Regions from separate parts of the Amycolatopsis sp. NPDC058340 genome, predicted to be linked through region 2. Evidence: predicted binding sites of a transcription regulator. Region 2 holds the regulator's gene; each other region holds the start of a gene.
What was found. The regulator HspR, encoded in region 2, represses chaperone genes until heat shock. The targets are predictions, from matches to a motif close to ANNTTGAGTNNNNNNNACTCAANNT.
Positions count from the first base shown of each region.

Region 1: the regulator HspR is predicted to act here: its motif matches at 3,838-3,862, upstream of lon (endopeptidase La).
Region 3: the regulator HspR is predicted to act here: its motif matches at 5,314-5,338, upstream of ACFWIW_RS16700 (adenylate cyclase).

Region 1 covers NZ_JBHXIB010000013.1:156,772-163,371, reverse strand. Annotated here, with positions in the region: gene ACFWIW_RS18125 (alkaline phosphatase PhoX) at 1-555, opposite strand, end outside; gene ACFWIW_RS18120 (helix-turn-helix domain-containing protein) at 552-1,055, opposite strand; gene lon (endopeptidase La) at 1,419-3,821, opposite strand; gene ACFWIW_RS18110 (SAM-dependent methyltransferase) at 3,988-4,836, opposite strand; gene ACFWIW_RS18105 (GNAT family N-acetyltransferase) at 4,856-5,794, opposite strand; gene ACFWIW_RS18100 (bifunctional diguanylate cyclase/phosphodiesterase) at 6,075-6,600, shown strand, end outside.
Region 2 covers NZ_JBHXIB010000001.1:95,128-101,727, forward strand. Annotated here, with positions in the region: gene ACFWIW_RS00455 (heat shock protein transcriptional repressor HspR) at 566-994, opposite strand; gene dnaJ (molecular chaperone DnaJ) at 1,000-2,172, opposite strand; gene grpE (nucleotide exchange factor GrpE) at 2,206-2,946, opposite strand; gene dnaK (molecular chaperone DnaK) at 2,943-4,814, opposite strand; gene ACFWIW_RS00475 (alpha/beta hydrolase) at 4,981-6,387, opposite strand; gene ACFWIW_RS00480 (DUF4097 family beta strand repeat-containing protein) at 6,384-6,600, opposite strand, start outside.
Region 3 covers NZ_JBHXIB010000012.1:43,419-50,018, forward strand. Annotated here, with positions in the region: gene ACFWIW_RS16655 (bifunctional nuclease family protein) at 172-645, opposite strand; gene ACFWIW_RS16660 (MerR family transcriptional regulator) at 866-1,627, opposite strand; gene garA (glycogen accumulation regulator GarA) at 1,624-2,091, opposite strand; gene gcvH (glycine cleavage system protein GcvH) at 2,217-2,600, opposite strand; gene ACFWIW_RS16675 (CDP-alcohol phosphatidyltransferase family protein) at 2,664-3,290, opposite strand; gene ACFWIW_RS16680 (hypothetical protein) at 3,328-3,561, opposite strand; gene ACFWIW_RS16685 (hypothetical protein) at 3,870-4,379, shown strand; gene ACFWIW_RS16690 (hypothetical protein) at 4,403-4,777, shown strand; gene ACFWIW_RS16695 (hypothetical protein) at 4,793-5,227, opposite strand; gene ACFWIW_RS16700 (adenylate cyclase) at 5,339-6,307, shown strand; gene ACFWIW_RS16705 (hypothetical protein) at 6,310-6,600, shown strand, end outside.

The DNA of each region.
Region 1 (6,600 bases), on a different contig from region 2:
GACCTTGCGCACCGGGTCGGCCGCCGCGGCTTCGTGCTTGAACTTCCCCATCGCGGGCCGCTGGACGGCGGCCGTGGCCGGGCCGTTCGGCTGGCATTCGTAGACGAATCCGAGGTCGGTCTCTTCACAGGAAAGCCAGGTGTTCCAAGGAGTCTTGCCGCCCGCGCAGTTCTGGCGCGTGTTCGCCAGGATGCGGTGGGCGCCGGTGATGTTCCCGCTCGCGTCGAATTTGACCGCGCTCGCGCCGCCGCCGGGGGTGATCTCCGAGTTCGACACGTAGATCCAGCCGCTGCCGTCGGCGAACACCGCGCCGCCGTCCGGGGCGCTGTGCCAGGTGTATCCGGTGTTCGCGACCTGCTGGCCGGACCTCGCGATGACGCGGCTGGTGAATCCCGCCGGCAGCTGGATCCCGTTCGCGTCGGCCGCCTGGAGCGCGCCGTACGGGCTGGGTCCGTTCTGGGCGGGCGCGGCGAGAGCCGCTCCCGAGAGCCTGTTTCCGAACGCCGTGACGCCGGCGCCGACCACGGCCGCGCGCAGGAAATTCCGTCGCTTCACTCGTGCCTCCGAGACATCCGCTGATGTGGTGGTGCGGGATGGAGCGGCTCGGAGAGTACGGGCGGAACGGGACATCCAGGTGAATTCGCGGCGTATTCACCGCGAGGAGGGAACTTTCGTAGGGAACCTTCGCGCAGCACTATTTCTTTCGCTTTGCGAAGGCCCGGTGCTTCGGTGCCGCCGCGCTGTGCGGCTATTTCCAGCGCGACGAGTATCCGGTCGAACGGTGCGCATCCGCCATTGCGGTGGTGGCGACGTCCGATCAGGTGACGCCAGTCGGCGAGATACTCGTCGACGCCGAGCTCGTCCGGGACCGTCCTGAGCAGGGCGCGCAACAGGACTCGCATCTGGTTTTCGTTGCCGGGCAAGGTGTTCCGGGCCAGCAGGTCGGCCAAGGTGCTGCGGGACCAGCCGGTCGCGGCGGCCAGCGCGCGGATGCTGAGGCCGCTTCGGTCGCGGAGCTCGCGCAGCCGCGCCATGAACTCCGTTTCCGTGTTCATCGGGGTGCCTTGGCGGGCACGGTGTGACGGAGAACGGTGCCGAACAGGGCGATGGCGATCCCCGCGGCGATAGAGGCGCTGGTGCCGGCGAAGGTCAGCGCCGTGGTGAATGCGGTGAGAATGCTCAGACAGACGATCTGACCGGCCGAAACGCACCTGCGCCTCGGCCGCAACGGGGAAAGAATTCCTTGACTCATGACCTTGCCCTCTCAAGGATCACGCACCCCGGCTGGGTGGCACGCAATCTACGTTATCAAAACGTGATAGGGAGTTTAAGGTGAGTCAATGTCCGGGTTCGTCCGGATCTGGACAGCCGAAAGCCCCGGATCCCGCGAGGGGATCCGGGGCTTCGGCCTCGCGCCGTTACGCCGCTTGGGCGACCGGAGCCGTCGCCGGGGCCAGCGCGATGTCCAGCACGTCGCGGACGTTCGCCACGGCGTGGACCTCCAGCTGTGCCAGCACTTCGGCCGGAACGTCGTCCAGATCGGGCTCGTTGCGCTGCGGGATGATCACCGTCTTCATCCCGGCCCGGTGCGCGGCCAGCAGCTTCTGCTTGACCCCGCCGATCGGCAGCACGCGCCCGGTCAGCGACACCTCACCGGTCATCGCGACGTCCGATTTCACGACCCGGCCCGAAAGCAGGGACGCCAGCGCGGTCGTCATCGTGATACCGGCGCTCGGCCCGTCCTTGGGCACCGCGCCCGCGGGGACGTGCACGTGGATGCCGCGGTCCTTCAGATCGCCGACCGGGAGTTCCAGCTCCGCGCCGCGCGAACGCAGGTACGACAACGCGATCTGCACCGACTCCTTCATCACGTCACCCAGCTGACCGGTCAGCGACAGCCCGGTGGAGCCGGACTCCGGATCCGCCAGCGACGCCTCGATGTAGAGGACGTCACCGCCGGCGCCGGTCACCGCCAGCCCGGTGGCCACGCCCGGGGTCGACGTGCGCTGGGTCGACGCGGGAAGCGAGGACTCCGGCAGGTGCCGCGGACGGCCGAGGTAGGTCTCCAGCCCGTCGGCGTCGATCGTCAGCGGCAGCGCGACCTCGTCCAGCGCGACCTTGGTCGCCACCTTCCGCAGGACCTTCGCGATGGTCCGGTTCGCGTTGCGCACCCCGGCTTCCCGCGTGTACTCGGCGGCGATGCGGCTGAACGCGCCGTCGGTCAGCGTGACGTCGTCCTTGCCGAGACCGGCGCGCTCCAGCTCGCGGGGGAGCAGATGGTCGCGGGCGATGGTGACCTTCTCGTGCTCGGTGTAGCCGTCGAGGGTGACCAGCTCCATCCGGTCCAGCAGGGGGCCGGGGATGGTTTCGAGCGCGTTCGCCGTCGCGAGGAACACGACGTCGGACAGGTCGAGCTCGACCTCGAGGTAGTGGTCGCGGAACGTGTGGTTCTGCTCCGGGTCCAGCACCTCCAGCAGCGCGGCCGTCGGGTCTCCTCGGTAGTCGGCACCGACCTTGTCGATCTCGTCGAGCAGCACGACCGGATTCATCGAACCCGCTTCCTTGATGGCGCGGACGATCCGGCCGGGCAGTGCGCCGACGTAGGTGCGGCGGTGACCGCGAATCTCGGCCTCGTCGCGGATACCGCCGAGCGCGACGCGGACGAACTTGCGGCCCATCGCCTTCGCCACGGACTCGCCGAGCGACGTCTTGCCGACCCCCGGAGGACCGGCGAGCGCCAACACCGCGCCCGAACGGCGGCCGCCGACCGGGCCGAGCCCGGACTCCGCGCGGCGCTTGCGCACGGCCAGGTACTCGATGATGCGTTCCTTCACGTCGTCGAGACCGGCGTGGTCGGCGTCGAGGATGTCGCGGGCGGCGGCGATGTCGTGGACGTCGGTGGTGCGCTCGTTCCACGGCAGTTCGAGGACCGTGTCCAGCCAGGTGCGGATCCAGCCGCCCTCGGGGGACTGGTCGGAGGTGCGCTCCAGTTTGTCCACTTCGGACAGTGCGGCCTTCTTGACCGCGTCCGGCAGCTCGGCGGCCTCGACACGGGCGCGGTAGTCGTCGTCGTTGGCCGTGCCGTCGAGCTCGCCCAGCTCCTTGCGGATCGCTTCGAGCTGGCGGCGCAGCAGGAACTCCTTCTGCTGCTTCTCCATGCCCTCCTGGACGTCCTTGCGGATGGTGTCGGTGACCTCGAGTTCGGCCAGCTGCTCGCGGCTCCATTCGAGGGCCTTTTCCAGCCGTGCGGAAACGTCGAGGGCGGTGAGCAGTTCGAGCTTCTGCTCGGTGTTCAGGTACGACGAGTTGCCCGCGAGATCGGCGAGCGCGGACGGGTCCTCGACCTCCTGTACCGCGTCGATCATCTGCCAGCCGCCACGCTGCTGGAGGATCGCGAGGACGACGCTCTTGTACTCGGAAGCGAGCTTCGCGGAGTTGTCGTCGGTGGTCTCGGTCGCGACCTCGGCGTGGACCCAGCGGGCGGCGCCGGGACCGTCGGCGATGCGGCCGACGACGGCGCGGCGGGTGCCGCGCAACAGCACCGCCGTCTTGCCGCCGGGCACCCGCCCGATGCGCTCGACGGTCGCGATGGTGCCGAGTTCGGCGTACTCGCCGTGGACGCGGGGGACGATCAGCACCTCGGCCTTGGCGGCGGCGCTGGACCGGATCCCCGGGAAGGAAGCCTGGGCAGGCGTGTTGGCCTGGGCGGACTCCACCGCGGCGCGCGTCTCCGTGTCGGCGAGGTCGAGCGGGACGATCATGCCCGGCAGCACGACGTCGTCATCGAGCGGGAGGACGGGCAGGAGGCGGTTGTCGGTCATCTGTGCACTCCTCGGTTAGTTGAGTCTGCCTAGCTCAACTCTCCGATCGACCCGTTTGTTTCCTTCGAGCGTTCGCCGTCAGCGATCACCTACTCATCCGACCTCTGCGCGGAACGCGTCGCCTTTAGCCCGCTAAACGCGACGCGAACCGGCGAGAGGTCGGATGTCAGGGGTGGACCGAGACACCGCACCAGGCGAACGGCCGGGCGCCTTCCTCGTCCCGCCGCAGCTCCCGCACGGGCCGCCAGTCCGGCAGGTGGACGACGCCGGGTTCCAGCAGCGGCCAGTCCCCGAAGAGCGGCACGATCTCTTCCCGGTCCCGCATCCACACCGGATTGCTCGTCTTCCGGTACTGCTCGACCATCCAGTGCAGCCCGTCGGCGTCCTTGCCGGTCTGGCCGCCGAAGCTCATATGCGACAGCCCCAGCCAGCTGCCCGGCGCGAGCGCGTTCCGGTACGTCGCGACCAGCGCGGGCGGATCGTCGTGCGGGCCGGCGAAATGCAGGACGGCCATCATCATCAGGCAGACCGGCTGGTCGAAATCGATCAGCCGCAGTGTCTCCGGATGCCGCAGGACGTCCTTCGGCCGCCGCATGTCCGCCTGGATGATCCCCGCCCAGTCGGTCGCCTCGTGGCGTTCGAGGATCAGTTCCGCGTGCGCCACCGCGACCGGCTCGTAGTCGACGTACACGACCTTCGCCGTATCGCCAGGCTCCAGTTCCTCCTGCACGATCTCGTGCACGTTCCCGGCTGTCGGGACACCGGAGCCCAGATCGATGAACTGCCGGATCCCGGCGTCCAGCGCCGCGCGCACGACCCGGTTCATGAACTCGCGGTTGTGCCGCGCGCCCGGTTTGACCCAGCGCCACTGCTTTTCGAGCGCGCGGGCGAACTCGCGGTCGACCGCCCAGTTGTGTGTCCCGCCGAGGAACCAGTCGTAGATCCTCGCCGCGGACGGCTTCTCGGTGTCGACCCCGGTCGGCGCCACCGGGGCCGCGTCATCGTCCCTCGTCACGGAAAGAAGCCTATCCGGATCACTGGACCGCCGGTCGGCGCTGCCAGTACGTCCAGAGCGGCCGGTAGCCCTGCGCGTACCAGAACGGCGTCGAGCGCGGGTTGGCCAGCGCGTGGTGCAGCAGCACGACCTCGGTGCCGCATTCGTCGAAGACCTGGTGCGCGTGCGCGGCGAGCGCCGTCCCCACCCCGCTCGACCGCGCCGGTTCGGCCACCGCCAGCGACGACAGATAGCCGACGCGGTCGGCCGCGACCCGGCCGCCGATCCACGCCGTCTCACCGGGGAACTGCACCCGCACCATGCCCAGCGGCCGACCGTACAGTTCGGCGATCCACAACGTCGGATTTTCCCGGCCGAGCTGTTTCGACAGATCCGCGGTGATCGTTTCCTCCGCGCCCTCGCGCAAAGTGACAGAACCGAACTGCGCGTCATATCGCTGCAATTCCAGTTCGAGTCCGACGGCGGTTTCGAGATCATCCGCTTCGGCGGGCCGGATGTGCACACCGGGAGTGGCGGGCGGCCCGGTCACGGCGAGCCGGTCGGCGGGGCGGACCGCGATCACCAGCACCGGCGCGAAGCCGCGGCGCAGCAATTCGGCCGAGCCGGGGGAGTCCCGGCTGGGCCGCACCACGGTCGCCGCCGTCTCGACATCCCCAGGTGGGGCCACGGTCTTCAGATGTTCATCCCATCGGGTGAGTAATGCGTCGAGGGCCGCTTCCGGGCGGGGTCCGGTGAGGCGCGCTTCGAGGCGATGCTCGACGAGGGCCCGCCACGGAGAGTCAACAGAATCCGGGCCCGCTTCAGTCCGTACCGACAATCCGGCGGCGGCCGAGTCGCCTGCCGTCGCGGAGAGTGACACGGAGCCCTCGACAGGCTCCAGTGCAGGCATTTCGGGGAGCAGGGCGTCCACGGTGGCGAGCCGCTCGGCATGCCCGGCGGCGATGGCGTGGCTATTCATAGGGCTATTCAAGCCCCTACTGACGGGTCCGCCGGGAACTTCACGAGATTGGCCGGAGCGTGGCGTCAGGTGACTTCCGGTAGTCGGAAGGAACGCGAATAACGCTCCCATTTCACCCCTTGGTCCACGCAGGTCAGCGCGACGCGCCCATTGTTAACCCTGGGGTGATCTCATACTGTCTCGAATGGGACTTGGGTACGCCCTCCGGGGTACTGTATTGCCCTCGTCCCCGAGGTCGCGGTAGGACAAGACCGGTTGGGCAGCCGGGAAGGAAGGTCGGATGCCGGACACGAACGGCAGGCCCGGGAGCGCCGCACAGGCGACAGCGGGCAAGGGAGGCGCCGTTACGGAGGCTCGTACCGACGAGCGACGGTTCCGCGTCTACACCTTCGCGGTACTCACCATGGGCATCGCCGCCGCGGCCGCGGTCAGCCTCTGGCTGGACTTCGAGGCCTCGGACGATCTGCTGTGGATCGGGCCGATCCTCGCCCTCGCGTTCCTGCTCGCCGAACAGCTCGGCATCAACGTCGACGTCCGCAGCGGTATCTCGTGGACGATCTCGTTCACCGAGATCCCGCTGGTCATCGGATTCTTCGTCGCTCCCTTCGAAGTCGTGCTCGCCGCGCATCTCGCGGCGGGGATCGGAACGCTGCTGGCCCGCAAGGTCGCGGGCCGCGTGCTCTACAACGCCGGCGCCTTCCTGCTGGAGATCACCGGCGCGTTCGCCGTGGCAGGACTGGTGAAACAGGCCTCCGGCGCCCACGACATGACCTGGATCGCCGCGCTGGCCGGGACGTTGACCGCGC
Region 2 (6,600 bases):
AACATTCTTTTTTGTTGTTGTTCTCGTGCCCCCCCCCCACGCCGGTGAAGGACGTGAACCGCCGGTGCCCGTGTCAGGCTCCGCCTCTTCGCCTTACGACCTGCGGCGTTCTCGCGGGAAGTACGTGAAGGCCCCCTTCATTGCGTCTAGCGCCAGGGTCCCGGCGAAGTCGTATAGCCGCTGGTCTGTGCCACTGCCATGAAGCACAGGGGCGTTCGCAGGAGCAGGACACCTGGATCTCGACTGTCCACAAGGGACACGAATCGAGACCAGGTGCCCGATTCGGGCGTTTTGCGGGTATTGGCGTGGGGGTCGTGAGTGCTTTTGGTCGTTCTAACCCTCTTTACCACTCACGACCCCACGAATAACCGTACATAAGTGCATAAATGGGACATTCGTTTACCCGAAAGTGTCCCGTGTGGACACTCGATGCCCATGTCTGCCCTGTCGACGTTCGGAACCCAGACCTGCGCTATCTCGACGCTCGCCGGGACCCTGGCGTCTAACGCAGTGAAGGGGGCCTTCACGTACTCTCGCGGGCTGGCCACCTGCAGCATTTAGAGGACTAAGTGCGCTTTTTGGGTTTCCAGACCACGAGGGCCGTCTGTTGCCGCAGGGGAACGAGATCCTTGCGGTACGAGGCGTGCACGGCCGCGGCCGTCTGTTCGGCGGCGAGGTACGCCGCGGTGAGCTCTTCGGTCAGTTCGGCGATGCGCGAGCGGAGCGCGTCGACCTGGTTCTCCAGCTCGATGATCCGCTTGATGCCCGCGAGGTTGACACCGTCCTCTTGGGACAGTCGCTGCACTTCGCGCAGCAACGCGATGTCCCGCATCGAGTAACGCCGTCCACCACCGGAGGTCCGGCCCGGCGACACGAGACCCTGGCGGTCGTAGGACCGCAGGGTCTGCGCGTGCAGGCCGGACAGCTGCGCCGCCACCGAAATGACGAACACCGGCGTGTCCTCGTCCGCACCGTGCGGCAACCCGCCGAACATCGTGCTCACCTGCCTTCGAGAAGTTCGGTGATCTCCGGTCGCGGGTCGTGATCGGCCATGGCCTCCGCGTAGGCCTCCAGCGCCTCACGGGCCTTGTCGTCCAGTTTGGCCGGGATGGCCGCCTGCAGGGTGACCAGCAGATCGCCCTGCGAGCCGTCACGTTTCGCGATTCCCTTGCCGCGCACGCGAAGCACGCGACCGCTCGCCGTGCCTTGCGGCACCTTCAGCGAGACCTTGCCCTCGAGCGTCGGCACGGTGATCGTGCCGCCGAGGGCCAGCTCCGTGAAGGACACCGGCACGGTGATCGTCAGGTCGAGGTCCTTGCGCCCGAACAGCGTGTGCGGGGCGACGTGCACGCGGACGTACAGATCGCCCGGCTGCGCGCCGCCACGGCCCGGCTCGCCCTGGCCCGCCAAGCGGATCCGCTGGTCGTCGGCGACGCCCGGCGGGATCCGCACGGTCAGGGTTCGGGTGCGGGTGCTGATGCCCTCGCCCGCGCATTCCGGGCACGGGTCGTCGATGATCTTCCCGCGGCCGCGGCAGTCACGGCACGGCTCGGAGAACGCGAACGCGCCCTGGCTGCGGCTGACCAGCCCGCTGCCCTGGCAGGTCGCGCACGTCCTCGGGGAAGTCCCCGGTTTCGCGCCGTTGCCACCGCAGGTGGAACAGGTCGCCGGGCTCGACAGCCGCAGCGGCAGGGTCGCGCCCTTGACCGCCTCGGCGAAATCGATCCGGACGTCGGTCTCCACGTCCGCGCCGCGTTGCGGCCGGTTCGCCGTGGCACCGGCCGCGGCGCCGCGGCGGCCGAACAGCCCGCCGAGGATGTCGCCGAGACCGCCGAAGCCGCCCTGCTGCTGACCCGCCTGGCCGAAGATGTCGCCGACGTCGAAACCGCCGCCGCCACCGCCGCCCGGGAAGCCGAAACCACCGGGACCGCCGGAGCCGAAGAGGCGGCGAGCCTCGTCGTACTCCTTGCGCTTGGACGTGTCGGAAAGCACGCCGTACGCCTCGGAGACCGCCTTGAACTTCTTCTCGGCCTCCGCGTTGCCCGCGTTGGCGTCGGGGTGGTTCTCCTTGGCGAGCTTGCGGTACGCCTTCTTGATCTCGTCCGCGGTGGCGTCGGAGGAGACGCCCAGCTCACGGTAGAAGTCCTTACCGATCCATTCCCGTGCACTCACCGAACGTCTCCTCCTTTCACGCCGTATCGCCGATCAGCGGTTGTTCTCATCGAAAAGTTCGCCCTCGAGCGGCAGTTCGCCACCCACCGGCGGGTCCACCGGGGCGTCACCACCCGGCTCGTGGTCGGTGACCCCGACCATCGCCGGACGCAGCACTCGCTCACCGAAGCGGTAACCGCGGCGCATGACCATGGTGACCGTCGGCCCGGCGACGTCCGGCGAAGTGCTGTGCTGCACCGCCTCGTGCACGCTCGGGTCGAAGGGCTCACCCTCGGTGCCGAACGGTTCGAGGCCCGACCGCTGCAGGCTGCCGACCAGCTTCTCGCCGACCGCCTTGAAGGCACCGGTCAGATCGCCGTGCTGCTCCGCGCGCTCGAGGTCGTCGAGCAGCGGGAGCAGGTCGTTGACGACCGACGCCTTCGCGCCGGCGACGACCTGCTCGCGGTCGCGGTCGACGCGCTTGCGGTAGTTGGCGTACTCCGCCTGGAGCCGTTGGAGGTCGGCGGTGCGTTCCGCCAGCTCCTTCTCCAGCCCGGAGGCCACCGACACCGAGTCGTCCACAATGGACTCCCCGAGGCCGGGGCCCGCGTGTGCCGCGGGCTCCGGCTCGGTGGCCTCTTCGGCCGGGGCGGCGTGCTTCGGGCCGTCCTGGGGTTCGGCGGCCGGGGCGGCCGGGCGGATCTCGCCGGTCAGCGGGTCGATCCGCCTACGGTCCCGCACGACCACCGGTTCCTCCGGGCCCCGGCCCTCGGTTTCGTCGTAGCGTCCCGTCACTTCTTGTCCTTCTCGTCCTCTTCGACGATCTCGGCGTCGACGACGTCGTCCGCCTTGGCCTGCGAACCGGTGCCCGCGCCCGCCGCGCCGGCGGCGCCTTCACCGGCGGCACCTTCGGCGCCAGGGGTGGCGTTGGCGTAGAGCGCGGTGCCCAGCTCCTGCGAAGCGGTGTTCAGCTTCTCGATGGACTCGCGGATCTTCGCCGAGTCGGTGCCCTTGAGCGCCTCGTTGGCCTCGTCGATCGCGGACTTCACCTTGCCCTTGAGTTCGTCGGGCAGCTTGTCCTCGTTGTCCTTGACGAACTTCTCGGTCTGGTAGACCAGCGTCTCCGCCTGGTTGCGGGTCTCCGCCTCCTCGCGGCGCTGCTTGTCCTCCTCGGCGTGCGCCTCGGCGTCCTTGACCATGCGCTCGATGTCGTCCTTCGGCAGCGCGGAGCCACCGGTGATCGTCATCGACTGCTCCTTGTTCGTGCCGAGGTCCTTCGCGAGGACGTGCACGATGCCGTTGGCGTCGATGTCGAAGGTGACCTCGATCTGCGGCACGCCACGCGGGGCGGGCGGGAGACCGGTCAGCTCGAACATGCCGAGCTTCTTGTTGTGCGCCGCGATCTCGCGCTCACCCTGGAACACCTGGATCTGCACCGACGGCTGGTTGTCGTCCGCGGTGGAGAAGATCTCCGAACGCTTGGTCGGGATCGTGGTGTTGCGCTCGATGAGCTTGGTGAACACGCCGCCCTTGGTCTCGATGCCCAGCGAAAGCGGGGTCACGTCGAGCAGCAGGACGTCCTTGACCTCGCCCTTGAGCACACCGGCCTGCAGCGCCGCGCCGACCGCGACGACCTCGTCCGGGTTCACGCCCTTGTTCGGCTCGCGGCCGCCGGTCAGCTCCTTGACCAGGTCCGACACGGCCGGCATGCGGGTGGAACCACCCACGAGGACGACGTGGTCGATGTCGCCGACGGCGACACCGGCGTCACGGATGACGTTGTTGAACGGCTTGCGGGTGCGCTCGAGCAGGTCCGAGGTGATCTTCTGGAACTCGGCGCGGGAAAGCTGCTCGTCGAGGAACAGCGGGTTCTTGTCCGCGTCCACGGTGATGTACGGCAGGTTGATGCTGGCCGAGTTCGAGCTGGAGAGCTCGATCTTCGCCTTCTCGGCGGCCTCACGGATGCGCTGGAGCGCCATCTTGTCCTTGGTGAGGTCGATGCCGTTGGACGACTTGAACTTGTCGACCAGCCAGGTGACGATGCGCTCGTCCCAGTCGTCACCGCCGAGGTGGTTGTCACCGGAGGTCGCGCGGACCTCGACGACGCCCTCGCCGATCTCCAGCAGCGAGACGTCGAACGTACCGCCACCGAGGTCGAAGACCAGGATGGTCTGTTCCTTCTCGCCCTTGTCGAGGCCGTACGCCAGCGCCGCCGCGGTGGGCTCGTTGACGATGCGGAGCACGTTCAGGCCGGCGATCTGCCCGGCTTCCTTCGTGGCCTGCCGCTGCGCGTCCTCGAAGTACGCGGGGACGGTGATGACCGCGTCGGTGATGGTCTCGCCCAGGTACGCCTCGGCGTCGCGCTTGAGCTTCATCAGCACGCGGGCGCTGATCTCCTGCGAGGTGTAGGCCTTGCCGTCGATCTCGGTCTTCCAGTCGGTACCGATGTGCCGCTTGACCGACCGGATGGTCCGGTCGACGTTCGTCACGGCCTGGTTCTTCGCCGGCTGGCCGGTCAGCACTTCGCCGTTCTTGGCGAAGGCGACGATGGACGGGGTGGTGCGTGAACCTTCCGAGTTGGCGATGACCGTCGGCTCGCCGCCCTCAAGGACAGCGACGACCGAGTTGGTCGTGCCGAGGTCGATGCCGACCGCTCGCGCCATGGTGTGATCCTCCTGCTAGTTCGTGACCTGCACGTTCTCGCCCACCTTGAGTGGGCTCAACGCAAGTTGTATCGGGATGGAAGGGCTTCCGTCAAGCCGGACTTGAGTCACCCTCACTCAACCTTGTATCCGGCTCAACGAGCGGCGCGGCCGCCTTGTTCCCGGACTACCGGCAGACCGTGCCCGGAGCGGGTGTGACGCCGCTCACCAGGTACTTCACCTCTTGGGTGCGCACGCAGGCCGAGTTCAGCAGCCCCGTGTGCCCGTACCCGGCGTCGACGAGCAACGTCGAGTTCTCGATGTTCCTCGCGAGCCCCTTCGCCCAAACGAGCGGTGTCGCCGGATCGTGTTCGCCGCCGACCACGAGGATCGGCGCGGCGCCGGTCACCTTCTGCGGCCGCGGCAGGTACGCCGACGGCACCGGCCAGCCCGCGCACCCGCTCGCCATGTCCCAGAACTCCGAATACCGCCAACCGTGCGGCGAGAGCGTCTTCACCAGTCCCTGCATCGCCCTCATGTCGGCGTAGGAGGTGAACGGCGAGCCGAAGTCGTGACAGCCGATCGAGCGGTACGCACCGTAAGAGGGGTCCAGCTGCGAGTACGGCAGCAGCCCGTCCGCATCGCCCGCTGTGGCGGCGTTGATCGCCTTCGCCAGGTCCGGCCAGAACGCGGGAAGGATGAGGCTGCCGTAGACACCGGCCGCCAACTCCTCGGCGGTCACGTTCCGTCCGAGCTGTTTCGACGGCACACCACCGGGCGTCCGCATCAAGGCGTCGTAAGTGGCGAGGACGTCCTTGCCGCGAAGCGCGCAGTCGGCCGACGTCGTGCACCAGTTCGCGAAGTCCTTGAGGGCGCTTTCGGTCGCGACGGCTTCTTCGAGGACCGCCTGCCTGGTCGGCCGGGAGTGGTCGACGGCGCCGTCGAGCACCATCGTCCGGATGCGGTTCGGGTACTTCTCCGCGTACACGGCGCCGAGTTCGGAACCGTAGGAGACGCCGAGCCAGTTCACCTTCGGCTCGCCGAGAGCGCCCCGGATCGCTTCGATGTCGTCCGCGGCGTGCCAAGTGTCCACAGAGGACAGTTTGGGGCCGGTCCGCTTCAGGCATTCCTCGCCCGACGCGCGATTGTGCGCGAGCAGCTTGTCGTAATCGGCGCGGCTCCGCGGAAACCGGCTGATCGACGGATCGTGCAGATCCGGCCCGCAGGCGATCGCGGGCGTGCTCTCACCGACGCCGCGCGGATCGAAGCCGATGACGTCGAACCGCTGCCGCACCTCGGCCATTTCCGGCTTGTCCAGCGCGAAACCGCGGCCGCCGTATTTGAGCACGGTGACCCCGGCGCCACCGGGCCCGCCCGGATTCGTCAGCAGCGAACCGATCCGACGGTCGGGGTCGGTCGCGGGCAGTTTCGCCAGCGCGATCGAAAGACCACCGCTCACCCGGAGGCTCGCGCATTTCAGCGTCGGCGCGTACTCGGTCGCGCACGGCTTCCAGTCGATCCCGGACGCGGCGGACGCCGGCAGCGCGGTGAGCGGCAGCAGGGTCAACGCGGCGACGGTGGCGAGGGCCTTCATGCGGGCTTCACCGTGATCGAACCGGTGCCGGACTGGAGGTCCAGGACGTTCGCCGAAGCCTGGTCCTGCCGGACACCGCCGGTCTCGACCTTGCCGACCTCCGCCTTCGCGCGCACCTGGTACGCGCCGTCGGGAACGGTGACGACGACCTTGCCGACCTCCGCGTTCGCGGTGACCGCGCCCGGCTTCGCGAGACCGACCTCGATGTCGCCG
Region 3 (6,600 bases), on a different contig from region 2:
AGGCGGACGACACGCGTGAGCCGATGGACGACACGCGTGTTCGGGCGGACGACTCGCGGCGGGGGCCCCTTCACGAAGTCCGTGGCCGCCGCGAACCGCATTCAGAGGACTAAACGCATATGAAGAAGGGGCGGCACCAGCAGGCGCCGCCCCTTCCGTCAAGTCTCGGGATCAGGTGTCCGCGCCGCGGAAGTCCTCCGGCGAGACCGAGTCGAGGAACTCGCGGAACTTCTCGACCTCGTCCTCCTGCTCGTCGGGGATGATGAGGCCCGCCTCCTCCAGCACCGCGTCGACGGCGTGGATGGGCACCCCCACCCGCAGCGCCAGCGCCACCGAATCGCTCGGCCGCGCCGAAACCCGGATGTCCCCGTCGAAGACCAGTTCCGCGAAGAACGTGCCTTCCTTCAGGTCGGTGATGACGACCTGCTCCAGCTCACGGCCCAGCGCTCCGATGACCTCCTTGAGCAGGTCATGGGTCAGCGGACGGGCCGGGCGGACTCCCTGCTGCTCCAAGGCGATGGCGGTGGCCTCGACCGAGCCGATCCAGATCGGCAGGTAACGCTCGCCTTCGGTTTCCCGCAGCAACAAGATCGGCTGATTCGCGGGCAGCTCCACCCGCACGCCGACGACGCGCATCTCGCTCATCGGGCTTCGCCTCCCTCTCGTGCGCACGGGCCGCAACGCTTGTCTCGACGACCAAGCGACGGTAGTCCCGACGCTACCCGTCTTCCGAGCGCTGTGCTCGCTGTCTCCGACATTCCTGGTTCGCCACTGGCAAACCCGACTCTCACGGTACGGCATAGGGTGCCGAACATTCAGGCATTGACAAGTGGCCTCACAACGGCTCCCGGTCCCCCGGAACCGTTCAACCGCCCGTGACAGCCCGTATTCCGGCTTTCACCAAGAGCGTGTGCAACGCCACGGTCAAGGCGGCGAGCTCCCGGACGACCTCGTCGCCCCGCGCCTTGGCGTCCTCGTCACGATGCCGATACACCGGGGTCACGATCTGCTCCAGCAGGCCGACCTCGCGATCCGCCGCCGCCCGGAAGGCACGCAGATGTCTCGGCTCTATACCGAATTCGGTCATCGCTTTCACGGTCTTCGCCACGAGGACCGCGTCGGGGTCGAAGAACCCCGCCGCGCCCGGGCGCACCAGACCGTATTGCCGCAGCTCAGCCAGGGTGGCGGCGTCGATGCCGGCCTGGCGGAGCAGATCTTCCTCGGTCAGCCGGATCTCGCGATCGGTCTCGAAGTCCCCGGGGGACGGCAATCCGCCGTTCTCCCCGGGGGCGTCGAGTGAAACGAGTTTCCGCGGCAGCCTCGGCATCCCCGCCTCGGGCGTGGCACCCCGATCCGCCGCGTCCAGCTGTTCCTTGATGACCTTCAGCGGCAGGTAGTGATCCCGCTGGGCGGACAGGACGAACCGCAACCGCTCCACGTCCGCCGGAGCGAACTGCCGGTACCCCGACGGGGTCCGGCCCGGCTGGACCAGACCCTCCGCCTCGAGGAACCGGATCTTGGAGATGGTGACATCGGGAAAGTCGCCGCGCAGCTGTGCCAGCACGGCCCCGATGCTCAACCCATCGCGCTGCGACGCATCCCGATCAGGCCGCCCGGCCGCCGTCACCGTGCCCCCTGGCCCCCGGATCCCGGGCCGGTCAGGAAGACCAGGCGGAACTTGCCGATCTGCACCTCGTCGCCACCGGCGAGAACGGCCTGGTCGACCGGCTCGCGGTTGACGTAGGTGCCGTTGAGGCTGCCGACGTCGATGACGACGAACTCCCCGCCTTCACGGCGGAATTCGGCGTGCCGCCGGGAGACCGTGACGTCGTCGAGGAAGATGTCGCTGTCCGGGTGCCGTCCCGCGCTGGTGGTGTCGCGGTCCAGCAGGAAGCGCGAACCCGCGTTCGGGCCCCGCTTGACGACCAGCAGCGCGGAACCCGCGGGCAGCGCGTCCACACCCTGGACGGGGGCCTCGGCAGCCGGAGGAGCCTCAGTGCCTTCGACGTCGGCCAGGAAGTCGGCCCGGAAGACAGAAGTCCGCTCCGGAGACTGCTCCGGGGGAACGCCGGGCCCGTCGTTCGTGCTCACCTGAGCTCTCCTAACGCATGTGTGTTGCCACTACTCAAGAACGTGTGGAGGTCAAACGTACCGTGCCTGATCGAATCTCCGGCCCGCGGCTCCCCCTACTCTTCCCGAAGGGCCGCGGCCTGCGGCTATTCCTTGATCAGCGCCTGGTACGCCTCGGCCTCCAGCAGGGATTCCACCGAGCTCGCGTCGTCGAGCCGGAGCTCGATCAGCCAGCCTTCGCCGTACGGGTCGCTGTTGATCAGCTCGGGCGACTCGGTCACCGCGTCGTTGACCGCGACCACCTCGCCGTCGAGCGGGGCGAACAGCTCCGAAACGCTCTTGGTCGACTCGACCTCGCCGAACGCGTCGCCCGCGCCGACCTGCTTGCCGACCTCGGGCAGTTCGACGAACACCACGTCACCGAGCTGGTCCTGGGCGTACTCCGTGATGCCGACGCGCACGAGCCCGCCGTCGCGCACGGAGACCCACTCGTGCTCCTCGGTGTACCGCAGTTCTTCTGGAGTGGACAACGCCGCTCCCCTTTCTGATGCCCTCACTCGAAACCGACGCGCGCAGTTTCGCATCCCGCCGGGTCACGCGCCCGGCGCCTCCCGCAAGGCGGGCGTCCGCAGGGCACGCACGGTCTGGACGACGTACAGCACGCCCGAATAGACGTACAGGACCGCACCCCACGCCGTGAAGGCGTAGCCGATCGGCCGGGCGATCGCGGCGATGTCGGAACCGCCCTGGGTGAGCAGCAGGAACGGGAAGGCGTACATCAACACGAAGGTGGCACCCTTGCCGATGTAGGTGACCTCCGGCGGAGCGAACCCCCGGCGCCGCAGCAGCAGGACACAGACGCCCAGGACGGCCTCGCGGACGACCAGCGGGACCACCAGCCACCACGGGATGATGTCGCGGATCAGGAACGCGATGAGGGTCGCGAGGATGTAGAGCCGGTCGGCGGCGGGGTCGAGCAGCTGGCCGAGCCGCGACATCTGGTTGAGCCAGCGGGCGAGTTTGCCGTCGAGCCAGTCGGTGAGCGCGCTGAACACGAGCAGCGCGAGCGCCCAGCCGTCCTCCTTCGGGCCGAGGAGCAGCCACAGGAAGACCGGCACTCCGGCGAGCCGGAGGATCGAAAGCATGTTGGGGACGTTCAGGGCCTGCCGCAGCAGGGAAGGTTCTTCGCTGGTCACGCTCGGTTCGGGGGGCGTACTCACCCGCTCAGCCTAGCCAGCGGCGGCAGGTCCTCCCGCGTCAGCTGGCCCGGGTGTGCGTCCAGCCGCGGCGTTGCAGGTCCGCGCTGGTCAGCGCCACGGGCCTGCCCCGGTGGTCGGTGCCCATCCAGCGGTGGTGGCCTGCCGAGCTCTCCAGGACGTACGGGCGGCCGCCACACCAGACGACGGTGCACGGTGCCGTCGGGGGAAGCTCCGTGCTCGCCGGTGCGGTGGCCTGGGGTGACGCGGGGTCGGTCTGTTCGTCGGTTTTCATCGCTCTCACGGTTTCGGTGACGGGGACTGGGACACGCCGGAGCGCTACTTTCCTTTTCGGCAGAACGGGGCCGCGCGTTAACGGCTCGACGCCGGATTCGTCCGATCGGTTCGCGACGACAGCAGGGTGTTGCCGCGCCGTGAACGGCATATTAATTGTCCACAGTGGACACTGATTGAGCGGTCCTCACGTATCGCGGCGGCGGGGGCGCGATAGCCTCCCGCGAATCGAACGTGGCTCAATGCCACGACATCGGGCCCGGCCGGGTCAGAATGGGCCGGCCACGACCGGCCGACGAAAGGATCGCCTTGCCCGTCTCGACGACCACGGGAACGTGGCGGCGCCTGTTCGCGGTCTGTGCCGCAGTCGGAACGCTCGCCGCCTGTTCGGGCGAAGACCCGCCACCGCCCGTTACTTCGATGCCGGTCTCGCCGTCCTCGCTCCCGCTGAGCGCTTCCCCCGTTTCGGTGCCGCCGATCCCGTCGCAAACCGCGCCGAACCCGTCCGCCGCACCGGCTCCCGCCCCGAAACCGAAACCCGCTGAACCGGTACAGGGTTCCTGCGGAACGGTGACCGCGGCGAGCGGGCTGACCTTGCAGGTGCTCAACGGGCCCGGCGTCTCCTGCGCGGAGGCGACCGGGATCGTCGATTCGTTCCACAAGAGGATCGCCGGACGTCAGTCCGCGGACTCGGACGAACCGGTCAGCGAGACCGTGGACGGCTGGCTGTGCGTCTCCGGTGCTCCCGCCGCCCAGGGCGGCACGAGTTGCGGCAAGGGCGAGCAGAACGTGTTCGCCGCCGTCGTTCCCGTCGAATGAACCATCCCCGAGAAGAAGGGCCCATGAAGAGCCTCGCCGTGCTTCCCGCCGCGCTCGCCGTCGTCCTGCTGAGCGGCTGCGGCGCCGATCCCGCCCCTGCGGCCGCGCCGTCGCCCTCCCCTTCGGCCGACCAGGTCCTCGCCGGAACACCGTGCGGTGAAGTCGCCGGCCTCCAAGGCGCGAAGAACAAAGTCGTGGCGCGCGGGAAGACCGACTGTGCCGAAGCGACCCGAGTGCTCACGGACTACTTCGCCAAGCTGACACCCGCCGAAGCGGCGTCGCCGCAGGGCCCCGGGCCGGTGGTGATCGGCGCCTGGACGTGCGGGAGCGGGCCGAACGATCCGGTGACGAGCTGTTCGACCGAGGACGAGCGGCAGATCGAAGCCACCCGGGGCTGAGCACGGCAGGCGGCGTCACTTCCCGCGACGCCGCCGGGTCCGGTCCATCCGGTACAGGACGCCGAGTCCGATCAGCATGCCCAGCAGGACCAGGCCGCACAGCGCGACCATCCACAGGCTCAAGACCCGATTCGACCTTGACGGGTAAGCGAATCCGTCACCAGCGAAGACCCTGTCGCCCACCGCGACCCTGTCGCCGTCGATCCTCCCGCGACCGGTGCGCCCGTCGTCGAACCTCCACCCGGCCTCGCAATAGGGAAACCGGCCGCTCATCGGCGGCCCTTCCTCGACGCATCCCGGGACAGCGGTGACCGTGACGTCCTCGCCGGTGTCCAGCTCACGCACGCGGTCGGCGATCGCTCCGCCGACCACCCACAACAGGAAAACGAACGGGATCCCGGCCAGCAGCATCCGGGAAGGAACCCTGGGTTTCCGCGGTTCACCTGACAAGAAAGTCCTTTCCGTTCGGTCGTTCCAGGCTATTCACCGGAGCGGCGGAGCGGCACGGGATTTGTACCCACCCCCTTGCCACCCGAGGTAAGAGTCGTCTAGACTCAAACTATGCTCACCAGGGAAGAAGCCGTGAAGGCGGTCGAGGACACGGCCGACGCGGCCGCGCTGTTCGCCCGCCATCGCTACCGCGAACTGGCCGCCGTGCTCCACCCCGACCGCAACCCCGGCGACGCGCGGGTGCACCGCGCGGCCGCCCTGCTCAACCGCCTCCACGACGAGTGGAAACGGGGCAGGCGGCAGACGGTCACCACGGCGACGTCGGCCTACACCCTGGTCGCGCCGCACGCGGTGGGCAGTGTGGCCACGACCTACCGGACCACCGGCCCGCATCTGGTCAAACTCGTCCGCGATCCGGCGCTCAACCCGCTGATCCACGCCGAATGGGAGGCGTTGCGCGCGCTCGACGGCTTCACCGAACGGCACCGCTGGCTCCGCCCCTACTACCCGCGCCTGCTCGACACGTCGGGGCCGGTCGCGAGGGGCGACCGCGCGTTCAGCGTTCTCGATCCGCTCGTCGACGGCTTCATCACTCTCGCCGACATCAAGAAGGCCTTCCCCGGCGGGCTCGACGGCCGCGACTACGCCTGGATGCACCGGCGTCTCCTGCGTGCCGTGGCGGGAGCGCATCGCGCCGGCGTCGTCCACGGGCATCTCACCGCGGACAACGTGCTCGTCCATCCCGGACAGCACGGCATCGTCGTCGTTGGCTGGTCCTTCGCCGTCGAGGGCGGTGCGCTCCCGCTGGCGGCGGACAAATCCGTCGGCTACCCACCGGAAGTCCACAAAGGACTGCCGATGACCGCGGCCACCGACGTCCACATGCTCCACACCTTGATGCTGGAACTACTGGCACCAGGCGAAACCCGCCAGCGCGAGTTCGCCAAGTGGTGTCTCCAGGAGATCCCGGCACAGCGACCCGAGGCCGCCGATCTGCTCGACGAGTACGACGAACTGCTCGCCGACCTGTACGGCCCTCGCACCTTCCGACCGTTCACCATCCCCGAGACAGGAGCCTGACCATGGGACACGGACACTGGGACGACAACGCCTACGCCGCCGCGAAGACCTTCCGCGCGGCCAAGGGCGAGGACGATTTCGGCTACACCGCCGATCTCCGCTCCAAACCCGCGAAGGAATGGAAGGTCGCGCCCGCGCTCGACCCGCTGAACGCCGTGCGGGAATGCCGGGATTCGGCCGACCACACCGATTCGACGCCGATCGCGGTGCTGTTCGACGTCACCGGGTCGATGCGCCGGGTGCCGAGGATCATGCAGGGCAAGCTCGGAAAGCTGCACGGCCTGCTGAAGCGC